3 regions of the Jeotgalibaca ciconiae genome follow, and region 3 is predicted to be linked to each of the others. Evidence: predicted binding sites of a transcription regulator. Region 3 holds the regulator's gene; each other region holds the start of a gene.
What was found. Region 3 encodes NrdR, which represses ribonucleotide reductase genes. Its sites were predicted from a motif close to ACACNATATATNGTGT; they were not measured.

Region 1 (5,413 bases), 1.0 Mb from region 3:
GCGACAGACCCAAGATTGAATTAATCAAAAAATGATAGTGGAGGAGTACAATATTATGAGGAAAAAATTATTACCATTCATTGCTACAGCATCTTTGACCCTAGCTGCTTGTTCCGTTCAAACTGAGGGAGACGCAAATCAACCAACAGATGGTACGGATGTTTCGTCTAACGTTGAAACAACAGAAAAAACAACCATCGAAATATTAGGAACAAGTTCAAATGAAACGGACATGAATATTGTTCGTGATCAACTGATTAAAAATGGCTTTAATGTCGAATTGAATACACAGCCTGATTATGCGAGCTTCACAGCTCAAAAAGACGCTGGTAATTACGATTTGGCTATCTCAAGTTGGACAACTGTAACGGGAAACCCAGACTATGCGGTACGATCCCTATTCATAACCGATGGTGATTACAGTATCATGTCTGATTCAGACGTGGATGCATTGATTAATCAAGCAGCTTTAGAAACACCAGAAGAGTATGTCAACACATATAAAGAATTGGAAGATGCGCTTGTAACAGAGAATGCGTATATTATCCCATTGTATACGTCCTTAAAAGCTCAAGCGTTTAATGAAGAAATCTTGAATCCTGACACTATTCGTTTATCAAAATCACGTGCATTTGCATGGGAGCCAGTATCTTTTTTAGATGAATCATTGAATGATACAGACACCCTATTACTAACGCAAGCAAATGGAAACCTTACTTCATTGGATCCTGTAAAAGGAAATGATGGATCCATTAACCAATTGAACACAAACATGTATGTTCGTTTAGTAAACCTAACGGATGATGATCAAGTAGTCTCAGATGGTTCCCTATCCTATAGCCATGCAATTGCAGAAGGAAATTCAGAATATTACTTTGTTTTACGTGACGATATTAACTTCGCAAAAGTAGAAGAAGGACAAGCAGTTGATACAGGAGAAATGGTAAGCGGGCAAGATGTTATTTTTTCTATGAACCGTGCGAAAGATCAAAATTCTGTTCCAGACCATCGTACTTATTCACTGCATGAACATATTGATACAGTAGAATTGGTAACTGATTTAAATGAATTAGAAGATACACAGTTGTCTGACGGTTCGGGTAATATTTTAGATGCTCTGGAAGAAAACTTATCAAATCCAATCAACGAAGTAGTTGAAGGAGCTGACCAAGTTGATAACTCAACAGGAAATTACCAAGTTATTAAGTTAACAACAACTGAGCCTTTCCCACAAGTATTAAATTATCTAGCGCATCAATCGGCTGGAATCGTTTCACAGAAACAAGTGGAAAGTATCAATACTTATGATATTGCCAGCTATGATGTAAATAACGATATTGCATACGGTGACCAACGTGCAGTTACCGAAGGTGCTACTTACGACAATCATTTATATGCAAGTGGCCCTTACATCATGATTCAAAAAAATGATTATGAAGCAACATTCCAGAAGAACCCAGCGTACATGCCAGATACAGAAAATACAGCGAATATTGCTAATGTAACGGTTCGTTTCATTGCAGATATGGATAGTGCATTATCTTCTCTACGTGCTGGCGAAGTTCACTTGCTATATGGATTGGATGAAACGAAATATGAAATTGTTGAAGGCGAAGAGTCATTGGCGTTACAAAGTATTCCAAGTAATGCGGTAACCTATATGCTAGTAAATACAAGTGGACGTGAAGTTTCAGAGAGTGCGGATTTACGTAAATCAATTTTGTACTCCATTAATCAAGATGAAATCAACGCAGCTTATAATGGAAGCAAACTAAAAGCATATTCAACGGTTAGCCCATTAGTGGATACAGGAAATGAATTAGTAGCAGATCCAGCTAAAGTAGAAGAATTCTATGAAGCATATTTAGAAACAGCAGAATAATTATTTAGAAAAGCGAACAAGTCCGCCTTGGCTTATGAAAAAATAGGAAATTAGCCCTAATGAGCAGCGAAGCGCGCAATGGGACAGATTTATCTTTTTTTCATTAGGCCAGGACTTGGCAGCTAGACATAAAAAACAGGGACCAGAGAATTCTTCTGGACTCTGTTTTTTTTCGAATAGTAGTAAGAAAGTACTATATATTGTACAAACGGAATGGTACAATACTAAATGTTGTTATTTGAACATAAAGGAAGGGATTTGATGAGTGTGATTGTTTTAGCTGGAATGATTGGCGCGGGTAAATCTACCTATACAGAGTTTATTGCAAGGAAAATGGGAACACAAGCTTTTTATGAAAGTGTCGACCATAATCCAATTTTAGATAAATTTTATGAAAACCAAGAGAAATGGGCGTTTAGTTTACAAATATTCTTTTTAAATGCACGTTTTAGAAGTATAAAAGCGGCTTTGAGCGATGATAATAATGTGCTGGATCGTTCGATTTATGAAGATGCTTTGTTTACGAAAGTAAATTATTTGCAAGGAAATATTTCGACGGAAGAAATGGATATCTATAATGACTTGTTAGACAATATGATGGAAGAGCTAGAGGGGATTCCTAAAAAAGCTCCAGATTTATTGATTTATCTGGATGGTTCTTTTGAAATGATTCTAGAGCGAATAAAAAGACGGGGAAGAGATTTTGAACAAATTGAGAATAATCCCGACTTGTTAGCATATTACCGATTATTATTTGATAATTACGAACAATGGTATCTCGATTACGATTATAGTCCAAAAATCAAAATCTCTATTGATGATTTTGATGTTGTTGATAGTATGGAGGATCAACAAGAGATCATCAACATTATTGAGAAAGCTTTGATAGAATCAAGAATATCAGAAGATACTAGTATGGAAAGCTATTCATTGAGTTAAAATGAGAAAATAATGAATTTTCTATTGAGTTTCTTAAATCATTTTGCTATACTGGCCCTAACTTAGTTGAGGGGAATGCATGATTATGAAGAAAAAAATGAATCTTATGCCACAACCACAATTAAATAACTTTTACTTTAGCTATTACTTTAGAATCAATCTATAGAGTAGCTAAAGCATTTGAACGTGTTCAAAAAAGTTGCCTATAGATTTCAAAGAAATCGATATAGGCAAAATAGAACATTTTCATTCTAATATCTATATGTATTATTATGATTACTAACTAATTGCCTGTTTCGATTTCTAAAAATTGAAGCAGGCATTTTCGTGTTTAAAAAAGAAAACATAGGGGGAAGTAAGATGGATAAGATGATTGGGATTTCTGGGAAAGATTTCATGTTAAAAATATTAAATGGGATGAGTTTGGGGATTGTTTTAGTATTGATGCCGGGATCTATTTTCGGAGAATTGTTAAAGTTGTTTGTTCCAATCATACCCCAAGTAGAAACTTGGATTGTATTATTGAAATTTGTCGCTTCGTTAATGCCAGCAGCAATTGGGGCAGCGATCGGTTATCAATTTAAATTAAGTCCGATTCAAACCTTATCTTTAATGATGGTTACTGTTATCGGTAGTGGAGTGATGTCTGTTAACGAAGCGGGTGGTTTTCTCTTCAAGGGAACGGGAGATGTAATCAATACAGGACTTGCAGCAGTACTATCCATTTTGTTAATCAAACTTATTGGTGATAAATTAGGGGCGTATAATATGTTGGCGATGCCGTCTATTCTAATTTGTGTTGCGGGTGGAATCAGCTTATTGACGCTTCCACATGTAAAAAACATTTCTACTATAATTGGCCAAGGCGTCATGCATATTACTGATTTACAGCCAGTTTTGATGGGAAGTCTATTAGCAATGATTTTTGCAGTTTTAATTGTTTCTCCTATCTCGACTGTTGCAATCGCTACTGCTATTAATTTAGCAGGTGTTGGATCAGGAACAGCTAATTTAGGCGTTGTTGCGGCAGGCGTCGGCTTAGCAATTGCGGGCTGGTCTGTTAACAATTTAGGGACTTCTTTAGCTCATGTAATTGGTTCACCAAAAATTCAAATGGCAAATACAATGAAAAAGCCACTTACCATGATTCCTATTTTATGTAATGGAGCAGTTCTTGGGGCTTTAGGAGGATGGCTGAATATTCAAGGCACGCCGACAAGCGCTGGTTTTGGTTTAAGTGGGTTATTAGGACCAATGGCGGCACTTAATACAACGAATGACTACTCCACAACAAATATGATAATCGTATTTGTCTTGTTCGGAGTTGCACCGGTAATGTTAGGACTGCTTTTTCAGAAGATATTTACCACAATCATTCCATTAGTAAAACCAATCGACTATAAAATTTCTTTTGAATAATAGAGTGCGAGAAAATGCGTTCAGCCACCCGTAGGCTGGAAGAAATACCAGAGAGGCGATTTTGCCTCGCAGGAATTTCAGAAGCCATAGGGTTGCTGCATTTCCGAGCACATTTAAAAGAGAGTGCGAGAAAATGCGTTCAGCCACCCGTAGGCTGGAAGAAATACCAGAGAGGCGATTTTGCCTCGCAGGAATTTCAGAAGCCATAGGGTTGCTGCATTTCCGAGCACATTTAAAAGAGAGTGCGAGAAAATGCGTTCAGCCAAAAGATAATTCACGAGGCTATTCGCATTTTTTATAGACTAGGGGATTATAAGTTCAACCATCAATGTCTAGCTCCCAAGTCCTGACCTAGTGAAAAAAAGATAAATTTGCCCCATTGCGCGCTTCGCTGCTCATTCAGGGACAAATTTCCTATTTTTTCATAGGTCAAGGCAGACTTGTCCGCTTTTCTTATAGATCATGGCAGACTTGTTCCGCTTTTCTAATTACAGCGATAATCTTTATTCCACTACTTAAACGTTTTCAGTGGTATTCAATTGTTGCTTTTGTAGGTCTATGGCAATATAAGAGTAAGCTTCACTATAAAACAGAATGGGACAGTGATTATGGAATGAAGAAAAGATACGTGCAAGTTGGAACTGGCGGGAGAGCACGCTTTTTTTATGAAGCAATTGCAACAACCTACCAAGAAACAAGCGAGATTGTAGGATTCTGTGATTTATCACAAACACGAATGAACTATGCAAATACCTTATTAGAAAGGCATGGACAAAAGAAAGTTCCTACTTATCATTATACGGAATATGATCAGATGTTGGATGATTTGGATCCTGATTATGTCATTGTGACAACAGTCGACCGTTCTCATCATGATTATATCATTCGTGCTATGGAAAAGGGATATGATGTCATATCTGAAAAGCCCATGACGATTGATGAAGGAAAAGCGCAAGCGATTATCGATGCGGAGAAACGTACAGGAAAATCATTACGAGTTACGTTCAATTACCGTTATGCTCCACACAATACAAAAATTAGAGAGCTAATTCGCGACAATGTGATTGGCGATGTTTTCTCAATCCATTTTGAATGGCTTTTAAATACCGAACATGGAGCAGACTACTTTAGAAGATGGCATCGAAATAAAGTAAATAGTGGAGGGCTGCTCGT
Region 2 (5,413 bases), 450 kb from region 3:
CATAGTTCCCGTAGAACCAGTCGGTGCAACAGTCAATAGGTGAGAGTTACGGATACCATATTTCAAGACACTTTCACGAATATGTTCTGGCATACGTTTCATATAGCCAGTATTTACAAATTTCTCACGCAGTTGTTGTGTTTCTTTACCCGTTTCTCCGACTAAGAATGGGAAGCTGCCACGCTCTTTGGCGAGCTCAATACTTTCATCGTATGCAGTAACTGCGATCGTTTCAAATACTTGGTCGATTAATTGATTGCCTTCTTCTGAACCATAACGGACACCACAGTAAATCAACATATCTGCAAGTCCCATGATTCCTAAACCTACGCGACGTTCACCTAGCGCCTGCTTACGGTTCTCTTCTAAGAAATACGGAGTTGAATCAATCACGTTGTCCTGCATATGGACACCCATACGAACCGTTTTTTCTAATTTGGCAAAATCAACCATTTGTAAATCTTTGTTAACCATTTCAGCTAAGTTTACAGCTGCTAAATTACATACAGAGTATGGTGCAAGAGGTTGTTCGCCACAAGGGTTTGTTGCAACGACTTTCTGTCCATACGCTTTAGCATTCGTCATATTATTTGCATTATCGATAAAGAAAATTCCTGGTTCAGCAGCATAAGTTGCACAGATATTAATTAACTTCCATAAATCACGTGCTTTCATTGTACGGTAGGTGCGGACCGCATGCCCTTGCGCTTCCCATTCACGTACATCTCCAACATTTGCCCATTCTTTATCATAATATGCCATTTCTTCTGCAGAATAATTCTCTACATCTGGAAAACGAAGTTCATAATCGGAATCACTCTTGACTGCTTCCATAAAATCATCTGTAATACATACGGAAATGTTCGCACCGGTCAGGAATTCAGGGTCATTTACTGAATAAGTACCGCCGTCGCGAAGTTTTGCTTCTGCATCACGGATAACGGATTGATCGAAACCGCCATTTCCAGCAATGTTTTTATAGTTCACGATTCCTGTGTACATATTAATTTCTTTCGCTGAAAATGGTATGAATTTCAGTTTGTCATGCGCCAATGTACGAATTTGTTCATCTTCAAAATTTTCGATAATATAACGTAAAATGCGCGGATTTTGCATTTTTGAAATAATGAATTCGGCAATGTCTGGATGCCAATCAGAAAGCATAATCATTTGAGCTCCACGGCGAGAACCACCTTGTTCAACAAGGTGCGTTAATTTCGCGATATCATCTAGCCATGAGACAGAACCAGAAGAACGACCGTTAACCCCTCGAGCAAGTGCATGTCTTGGGCGTAACGTAGAACCATTTGTTCCCACTCCGCCACCGCGGCTCATGATTTCCATTACTTCTTTACGGTGATCAGAGATTCCGCCACGTGAATCAGGAACGAAAGGCATTACGTAACAGTTAAAGTAGGTAACATCTGTACCAGAACCTGCTCCGTATAGTACACGTCCTGCAGGAATAAAATTTTTCACTTTTTGTTCTTCGTAGAATTTTACAAAAGCTTGGTATCGCTTCTCAGGAGAAATTTCTACTTCCGCTAATCCATGTGCATTTCGCATGGCGATTTGTTCATAGAATAATTCTAGTGGTTTATCAAGCGTGATAATGGAACGACTAACGATACCTTCTTCTTCCATACCGAACGTATCAATATTTTGTCGATATTCTTCAGAAACTAAAATACGAGCAGTTCCTTTGTCCCAGTCTAAAGAAAGAATCGTACCCGTTCCACGAGCAGGATATTTTGGATCTTCTTTTACTGTTAAAAGAACAAAGTCGCCTTCTTTTAAGGTTTCTTTTTTTGTATCTTTAAAAGAGTAACGGTCTAACATTACCAAACGAGCGACACCATTATAAGTAATCTGCATATCTTCCGTAATGGGGAAAACAGCGTCAAACTTCTCAATATCTTGATTTAATTCTTCGAAACCTTTTTTCAAAGTGGATGAAATTTCTGTTGCCACTTCTATCACTCCATTCATATATTGAAAAACACTATATATAGTGTTGTCTATTTGAAATCTACACTATATATACTAAGGGGTATCTGATAGAAAAGCCAGTAAAAAATGTTGTGAGGCATACTGAAAAAAACAGAAAACAAAGGACGACGCCTTTTATAAGAAAAAAAACCCAATATGTAAAAGAAATGTTAAGTAGTTTCTAAGGAGAGAATGAAAAATTATTTGACAAAACACTCCTGCAACGTTATAGTTTCATAAGATGAGATTTTAATGAGTAAAATAAAAACACAGTGATAAGAAAAGTACGTTTTTGCCGGCATTTACCAGAGACCCTTGGAAGCTGAAAAGAGGGAAGAAAAGCAAAATGGAAAATGATCTTTGAGTGGAGTTGTTGAATGTTCAGATAGCATGGACTTGAGACAGCTACGGGAGTACCCGTTACAGTAACAGAGTCTTCAAAGAAGTAATTCTTTGAGTACTTGGTGAGGTGTTGTCTGCAAAGGCAACACGAACAAAGGTGGTACCACGTGAAGCAATACAACTTCCCGTCCTTAGGCAAATAATCGATTGGATTATTTGTTTGAGGGCGTTTTTTTTGTGTATACAATTCGGGAGGTGTTCAATGTGATTAGTATTGATTTGAACGGAAAAGCAGCTTTTGTTACTGGCGGGAAAAATGGAATTGGTGCTGCCATCGTTCAAATATTTCTGCAAGCCGGCGCGCAGGTTGTCTCTGCTGACTTTGCCTATGCAGAAGAATTTCAAGCAAAAGATAATTTTTGGCAACTGCTCACGTAAATCTTGCAGAAGAAACATCGATTGATTGCTGGTTGGAAAATAGTTTGAATCATTTTGGCGGAGTCGATATTTTAGTGAATTGTGCAGGGATTTCTACCATGGATTTTGTTGTTGAGAGCAATGTGTCAGACTGGAACCGGGTGATGGAAGTAAATGCAAAAGGCGTTTTTTTGACTTCCAAAAAAGTAGGGAAGTGGATGCAAGAGAGGGGACAAGGCGGGCGCATCATCCAAATTGCATCCCAAGCTGGGAAGAATGGCTATACAGCGATGGGAACCTATGCAGCATCGAAACACGCAGTACTCGGATTGACGAAAACAATGGCGAAAGAGTTAGCGCCAGATAATATTTTAGTAAATGCAATTTGTCCAGGAATTGTCGAAACCGCGATGAAAAAAAGAGAACGCGTGGAAGGAGGTCTGATTCGCCAGATGACAGCAGAGGAAATTTATGCAGAAGATTGCTCACAAGTTCCACTAGGAAGAACAGCTGAATCGGAAGAAGTTGCCAGCGTGGTGCTTTTCTTGGCGAGTCCTTTGTCTTCCTATATGACAGGGCAAGCGATTAACGTAACAGGTGGAATGACCATGCATTAAGAATAGGGAGGAATTAGAAAATGAGGAAAAGAAAATGGATAATAAGTTTAACGGCTGTTGCTGCTTTGTTTTTGGCTGCTTGCGAAGAGAAGTCGGAAGGAGTTGCTGGGGAAGAGAGCGACGACAAAGTAATCGTTGTCGGATCACAAGCATCGGACGCTCAGATCTGGCGATTCATTGCTGAATCAGATGCAGCAAAAGAAGCAGGAATCGTGCTTGAAGTGGAAGAAATTGACGGTGGACCACAATTAAATATCTCCACCGTTGATGAGGAAGTGGATGTTAATGCATTTCAATCTTTGGCATATCTCGAATCTTTCAATGCTGAATCGGGTGAAAAACTAACCGCTTTTGCGACGACATACTTGGAGCCGATGGGAGTCTATTCAGATAAATATACATCTTTGGATGAACTCCCTGATGGAGCAGAGATTGCCATTGCAGACAACCCATCCAACGCTTCTCGTGGGCTGCTCTTACTCCAAAAAACAGGGCTGATTACTTTGCCGGACGATTTTGGTGCTTTAGGAACGATGTCAGATATTATTGAAAATCCCAAGAGTTTGAAGTTTATAGAAATTGATGACACAACTGGCCCGCGTATTTTGCCAGATGTTGATATTGCATTGATTAGCAACACCATTGCCTTAGAAGGCGGTTTGAATGTGTTAAATGATTCCTTATTCTACGAAGAGGTTGGGGAAGATACAAAAAATAATATTAATATTCTCGTTACTCAACCGAAAAACGCCGACAATGAAGAAATTTTAAAACTTGGCGAACTGTACCACAGCGAAGAAGTTCAAACTTATATTGAAAAAGAATTTGGAGGAACAAAAGTACCTGTTCAAGTAGAACTGACTGAATTGGAAAAGTAAAGTACAGGACATAACTCTCACGAAAATCAGTTGTTTGGATTTTTGCAACAAACGCCCTATCTGTAAGAAATTTTTAAAAAGAAAGTTTTCAACATATCCCACTATAAACTATTGTATAATATGAAAAGAAGATGTGGGAAACTGGGGGATACAATTGTGAGAGCAAGAGTGATTTATAATCCATCAGCAGGACGCGAACAAGTGAAACGCAACTTGGTGGATATTTTACAAATATTAGAGGAAGCAGGTTATGAAACGAGTGCCTTTCAAACGACACCTGAGCCCTTTTCTGCAAAAAAAGAGGCGCGTAGAGCTGCATTAGCGGGATATGACTTAATTGTCGCTGCAGGAGGGGATGGCACAGTCAGTGAAGTTATTAGTGGCATTGCTGAACTAGAAAATCGTCCGAAAGTTGGAATTATTCCAGCTGGAACTACGAACGATTATGCACACGCTTTGAAAATCCCTCGTTCAGACTTATTAGCAGCTGCACGTATTATTGCAGAAGGACATGAAATTCCGATGGATATTGGAAAAGCAAATGATACATATTTCATGAACATTTGTGCTGGTGGCTTTTTATCGGATATTACCTATGAGGTTCCGACTCGTTTAAAAACAGTTTTTGGCTATCTAGCATACTTAGCAAAAGGGGCAGAAAAACTCCCCAGTGTAAAACCCATTCATATGCGGATTGAATACGAAGAAGGTGTCTTCGATGGGATGGCTTCCATGTATTTTGTGGCATTGACGAATACGGTAGGTGGATTTGAACCGATTGATCCAAATTTACTTTTAGGCGATGGGAAGTTTACTTTGTTCATTGTAAAAACAGCTAATATTTTTGATATTTTACAGATATTGGGTTCCATTTTAAGAAATGGCAAACATATTAACCATCCAAACGTTTTATATACACACACCTCTTATGTGAAAGCGGAAGCCCGAGACGACCAAAGATTGATGATTAACTTAGATGGAGAATATGGCGGAGATGAACCAACTACCTTTATCAATCTTCAACAACACATTACCATTATCGGAAACATATCGGAGTTTGCTGATCCAATTGAATCACACGAAAAACAAGCAAACTTTATGAAAGCACTAGAAGAATTATCACCTGATCAAATTGAGGATAATAGTCTTCCTTATGACGGGATATAAAAC
Region 3 (5,413 bases):
AACGGGTCGTTTAAGTTCTACAGATCCAAATTTACAAAACATTCCCATCCGCATGGAAGAGGGAAGAAAGATTCGTCAGGCATTTGTTCCAGAAAAAGAAGGATGGAAGATATTTGCTTCAGACTATTCACAAATTGAGTTACGTGTGCTGGCACATATTTCTGGTGACGAACACATGAAAGAAGCTTTTATCGAAGGACAAGACATTCACACTTCTACCGCCATGCGTGTATTTGGCATTGAAAATCCAAAGGAAGTAGATGGAAACATTCGCCGCCAAGCCAAAGCTGTTAACTTCGGTATCGTCTATGGAATCAGTGATTACGGTCTTTCCCAAAATTTAGGTATTACTCGAAAACAAGCAAAAGAATTTATTGATCGTTATTTTGAGAAATATCCAGGTATTCAAGCGTTTATGGAAAGAATTGTGGAAGAGGCGAAAGAAAAAGGCTTCGTGGAAACATTATTCCACCGCAGAAGATACCTGCCGGACATCAAGAGCAGTAATTTCAATTTACGTTCATTTGCTGAACGAACGGCAATCAATTCGCCAATCCAAGGATCTGCCGCGGATATTATTAAAGTAGCGATGATTCGTATGCAAAAAGCAATTAAAGAAAAAAATCTTCAGGCAAAAATGCTCTTACAAGTACATGATGAGTTGATTTTTGAGTGCCCTGAAGAAGAAGTAGCAATACTAGAAGAACTCGTCCCGCAAATCATGGAAAATGCAGTTGATTTAACCGTACCGTTGCTTGTTGACAGCAATTACGGTGATAGCTGGTACGATGCTAAATAAATGAACTTGAAACAGGATAGAAAACAGATTATTTCTGTTTCCTATCCTGTTCATAATAAAGGAATGATAAGAATGCCAGAACTTCCAGAAGTAGAAGTTGTTCGAAGAGGGTTAAACCAAACGATTTCGAAAACTGTTATTACTGATGTTGATGTTTTTTGGAACCGGATGATTACACCACCTTTTTCTTCTGAAAAATTTAAAGAGGTCTTAATTGGCGAACAGATTCATACGGTTGAAAGAAGAGGGAAATATCTGATTTTTTTACTGGATCATTGGGCTATGATTTCTCACTTACGTATGGAAGGGAAATTTGAAGTTTCAAAAGCTGATGAGCCATTAAAAAAGCATACACATGTGGTATTTCATCTCAATGATAACCGTCAGCTAAGATACTTAGATGTACGGAAATTCGGACGTTTTGCTTTAGTTCCGATTGATAAACAGGATGAATATGGGCCGATTCAAAAATTAGGACCAGAACCAACTCCAGAAACCTTCAAAATATTAGATTTCCAAAATCGACTCTCAAAAACGAGCCGAGCAATCAAAACAGTTATTTTAGACCAACAGGTAGTAGCAGGGGTGGGTAATATTTATGCGGATGAATCATTGTTTGAAGCAAAAATTAATCCACAAAAGCCTGCAAATAAATTAAACGAAGAGGAAACCAAACACTTGCACGAAGCAATCATTGATGTCATCGGGCGTGCAGTGCAAGCAGGGGGTTCTACCATTCGTTCTTATAAGAATACCTTTGGTGAAGAAGGCCATTTTCAAGTCTTGTTGAATGTATATGGTAAAAAAAATGAAGCTTGTCCGCGCTGTGGAACACCGATTGAAAAAATTAAGGTTGGTCAAAGGGGGACCCATTTTTGTCCAAACTGTCAAATTTATATAGACGATGATAAAAAGGGGGCTCTCTAATCGATGTTTATCCTAGGATTAACCGGCGGAATTGCTAGTGGTAAAAGTACTGTTTCAAATTATTTAGCCAGTAAAAATATCCCTATTGTAGATGCTGATATCGGTGCTCGTGAAGTTGTAGAAGTAGGAACGGAAGGACTGCAGAGCATTGTTACCCATTTCGACAAGGAAGTTTTATCAGAGGATGGCAGTTTGAATCGCAAAAAGCTAGGAGCGATTATTTTTGATAATGAAACGAAAAGAGAATTGTTGAATCAGTTGCTAGGAACGAATATCCGTGAGTGGATTTTAACAAAAGTAGCTGATTATCGTCGACAAGATATCCCGTTACTCGTTTTGGATATTCCATTACTTTATGAAGCATCTTATCAAGAAGTTTGCGATGCTGTAATGGTCGTTTATACACCGCCTGAGATTCAACTAGAGCGATTAATAAAACGAAATGGATTAACCACAAAAGAAGCTCAAGACCGAATCAACAGTCAATTATCGATTGAAAAGAAGAAACAACTAGCAGATATTTTAATTGATAACAGCAACAAAATAGAAGATACCTATTTACAAATAGATGAATGGTTGGATAAAATGAAATTCTAAAACAATCCAAATAAAGACGGTTAATATGGTATACTTGCGGTAAAGAAATAGAGAGAAAGGGGTTAAGGAGATGCAATGTCCGAAATGTCACTATAATGGAAGCCGGGTCGTGGACAGCCGCCCCATCGATGATAATAACTCGATTCGTCGCAGACGAGAATGTGAGAATTGCCATCATCGTTTTACTACCTTTGAGAGAATTGAACAGTCACCATTGCTGGTTATCAAGAAGAATGGCACACGTGAAGAATTTAGTCGTGAAAAATTATTGCGTGGATTAGTTCGTTCAAGTGAAAAACGTCCGATTGCCTTGGAGCAACTGGAAGAAGTTGTCAATAAAGTTGAAAAAGAAATTCGTGCACTGGGTGAAAATGAAGTTTCAAGTCTGGAAATTGGCAAGCACGTAATGGATGAATTAGTAAAAATTGACGATGTGGCTTATATTCGTTTTGCGAGTGTATACCGCCAGTTTTCTGATCGCCAAACGTTTCTTGATGAGTTAAGAAAACTAGAAAAGAAAGACCCGGATGAAAACGAACCAGTGGATGCGTGGAATGATGGAGAGGATTCGTAAGAATGAGTTACCCTTGGAAAGATTTAAGCCCAAAAGATCCTTTGATTATCCGTCAAACCAATTTTATAACGAATATTGATAAAAAAATCATCACCTTTTTATATCAACCCATTATTGGACCGCAAGCTTATAGTTTATATATGACGTTATTGTCAGAAGTAGAAGAGGGCAGCTATCGTAGTGAACAGCGTCTTCATTCCGATCTTTTAACATTAGTGAGCGTTGGGATTCCTGAACTTTATCAAGCACGAGCACGATTGGAAGGGATCGGTTTGTTAAATACGTATTTGAAAGATGAATCTGACAAAACGTATATTTATGAGCCGTGCCCACCCCTTAGCAGTAAACAGTTTTTTGAAGATGACTTAATGAGAGTCCTTTTATTGGAACATATCGGCGAGAATAAATTACACTCTTTACAAAAAAAGTTCAGCTTTCCGATACTGGATAAAGCTGCCTATAAGAATATAACGAAATCATTTTTGGATGTTTATAATGTCTCTGCTGCTTCTTATCAGAAAAATGGTTTGATTGATCAAAAGGGACTAGCTTATATGGATGTAAATAATGGCAAGAAGCCACATTTGGACAATCAAACGTTCGATTTTAATTTGTTACAGCAATTGTTACAGAAAGAATTCTTTAGCAAAAATGCCTTAACAAAAGAAGTTCAAGAGAGCATTAACGTTTTTCATCATTTATTTGGAATAGATGAAATGGAAATGTCTCAATATCTTTTGAGAGCGACGGATTTAGAAACCGGAGAAGTGAATACAAAAGAGCTGGAACAAATCATTTTACAGTTATCTGTTAACAAACCGTATTCAAATCAGCGTATCCAAGATAAAGTGATGAGTACCATTGAACAGACAGAAACAAAAACAGAGAATCGGATAAAAGAGTTAACGAAAGCAGGTTTTTCAACGAGTGAAATCAAACTAATTTCACAAAGCGAGCGTATGACTCCTATCGCTTTTATTAGCAATATAAAAAAGCAGAAAAATGGAACGGTAACAGCTGCAGAGAAAAACTTGCTGACAGTTTTACTAGCTGAACATAAGTTGGAACCGGCCGTATTAAATATGCTCGTGTATTATTCGCTCGTTATTCAAAAACATCCAACGCTTATAAAGGCGATAGCGGAAACAATTGCCAATGATTGGACTCAGTCGAACGTTACCAAACCTGAGCAGGCAATTGAAAAAACAAAACAATTTGTTGGCCAGAAAAAAGCAGCTGCAGAAAAACGCGAAGAAAATCGTTCAGCTCGTTACTATGGGAAGAATGTTGTTCGCAAGGTGGAAAAACTGCCGGATTGGGCAAAAGATAATCAAGGACCAATCACGGAAGAGATGTTACCTGAAGATGTTCAGAAGAGATTCAATGAACGTTTGAAGAAATTTAGAAATAGTGGAAAGGCAGGAGATTCATGATGGATCATATTGGAAAAGGATTCCGAAATTATATGAGTCGTCCCGGTAATAGTGAGAAATTTGAAAAAATGGTTCAATCGATTCTTGCCGATTCCGATGTTCAGACGTTTTTATCGAACCATCAAGAACAAATTTCTCAAGAAATTATATCCAATAGTTATTCGAAGTTACATGAGTTTGTGCAAGAAAAACAGAAACTTGCTAAAGGGGAAGAAGGACAAAATCCCGGTTATATTCCTGAACTGGCATTGAATGCAGGATATATCGATGTAGTTTATATGCCAAGTCCAGAAACCATACGAAAAGAACGTGAGAAAGAATTAAGAAGCCGCATTAATTCCATTAATATTTCCAAAGACGCACGTTCGGCAACGATGGAAAAATTCCTGCCGACACAAGATCGCATGGAAGCTTTGGAATTGGCATTTGGTTTTGTTGAAGCGTATCATGAAAATCCAAAAGATTATCATAAAGCTTTGTATTTGCATGGACCTTTTGGAGTAGGGAAAACCTATTTACTTGGAGCGATTGCTTATGAGTTGTCCTTGCATGGTCATTTAACGACCTTGATGCACTATCCAACTTTTACACAAGAAATGAAAGCTTCAATTGCAGACAATAGTGTTCCTGAAAAATTAGATATTATCAAAAATAGTGAAATTTTAATGCTGGATGATATTGGTGCCGAAGTAAACTCTACTTGGATTCGAGATGAAGTTCTCGGTGTAATTCTACAGCATCGTATGCAAGAAAAGTTGCCGACTTTCTTCTCATCGAATTTAACTTTTAAAGAATTAGAAGGACATCTTCGGGTGGGAAATCGCGGAGAAGACGAACCGATTAAAGCAAAACGTTTGATGGAGAGAATCAAGTATTTATCAAAAGAAGTGACTATGACGGGGAAAAATCGTCGTTTGGAAGAATAATTTGATGAATTTCGCTTGCTTTTTGAAAAAGATAGTGGTTTAATATGGACAGATTATCATTATAAATCGTTGAGAAAGACATACAGAAGAAGCGCTTATTTTAAAGAGAGAGATGACTCGGTGAAACATCTCAATAACCTTTTTACTGGACCACTTT

Region 1: the regulator NrdR is predicted to act here: its motif matches at 2,073-2,088, upstream of EJN90_RS01555 (deoxynucleoside kinase).
Region 2: the regulator NrdR is predicted to act here: its motif matches at 2,000-2,015, upstream of EJN90_RS08490 (vitamin B12-dependent ribonucleotide reductase).

The regions. Positions count from the first base shown of each region.
Region 1 covers NZ_CP034465.1:320,331-325,743, reverse strand. Annotated here, with positions in the region: gene EJN90_RS01565 (ABC transporter permease) at 1-24, shown strand, start outside; gene EJN90_RS01560 (ABC transporter substrate-binding protein) at 56-1,882, shown strand; gene EJN90_RS01555 (deoxynucleoside kinase) at 2,150-2,821, shown strand; gene EJN90_RS01550 (PTS transporter subunit IIC) at 3,182-4,240, shown strand; gene EJN90_RS01545 (Gfo/Idh/MocA family protein) at 4,854-5,413, shown strand, end outside.
Region 2 covers NZ_CP034465.1:1,800,982-1,806,394, forward strand. Annotated here, with positions in the region: gene EJN90_RS08490 (vitamin B12-dependent ribonucleotide reductase) at 1-1,947, opposite strand, end outside; T-box leader at 2,253-2,527, shown strand; gene EJN90_RS14030 (hypothetical protein) at 2,596-2,769, shown strand; gene EJN90_RS08495 (SDR family NAD(P)-dependent oxidoreductase) at 2,751-3,365, shown strand; gene EJN90_RS08500 (MetQ/NlpA family ABC transporter substrate-binding protein) at 3,386-4,243, shown strand; gene EJN90_RS08505 (diacylglycerol kinase family lipid kinase) at 4,397-5,410, shown strand.
Region 3 covers NZ_CP034465.1:2,254,698-2,260,110, forward strand. Annotated here, with positions in the region: gene polA (DNA polymerase I) at 1-799, shown strand, start outside; gene mutM (DNA-formamidopyrimidine glycosylase) at 872-1,726, shown strand; gene coaE (dephospho-CoA kinase) at 1,730-2,323, shown strand; gene nrdR (transcriptional regulator NrdR) at 2,394-2,897, shown strand; gene EJN90_RS10495 (replication initiation and membrane attachment family protein) at 2,900-4,330, shown strand; gene dnaI (primosomal protein DnaI) at 4,330-5,256, shown strand; T-box leader at 5,317-5,413, shown strand, end outside.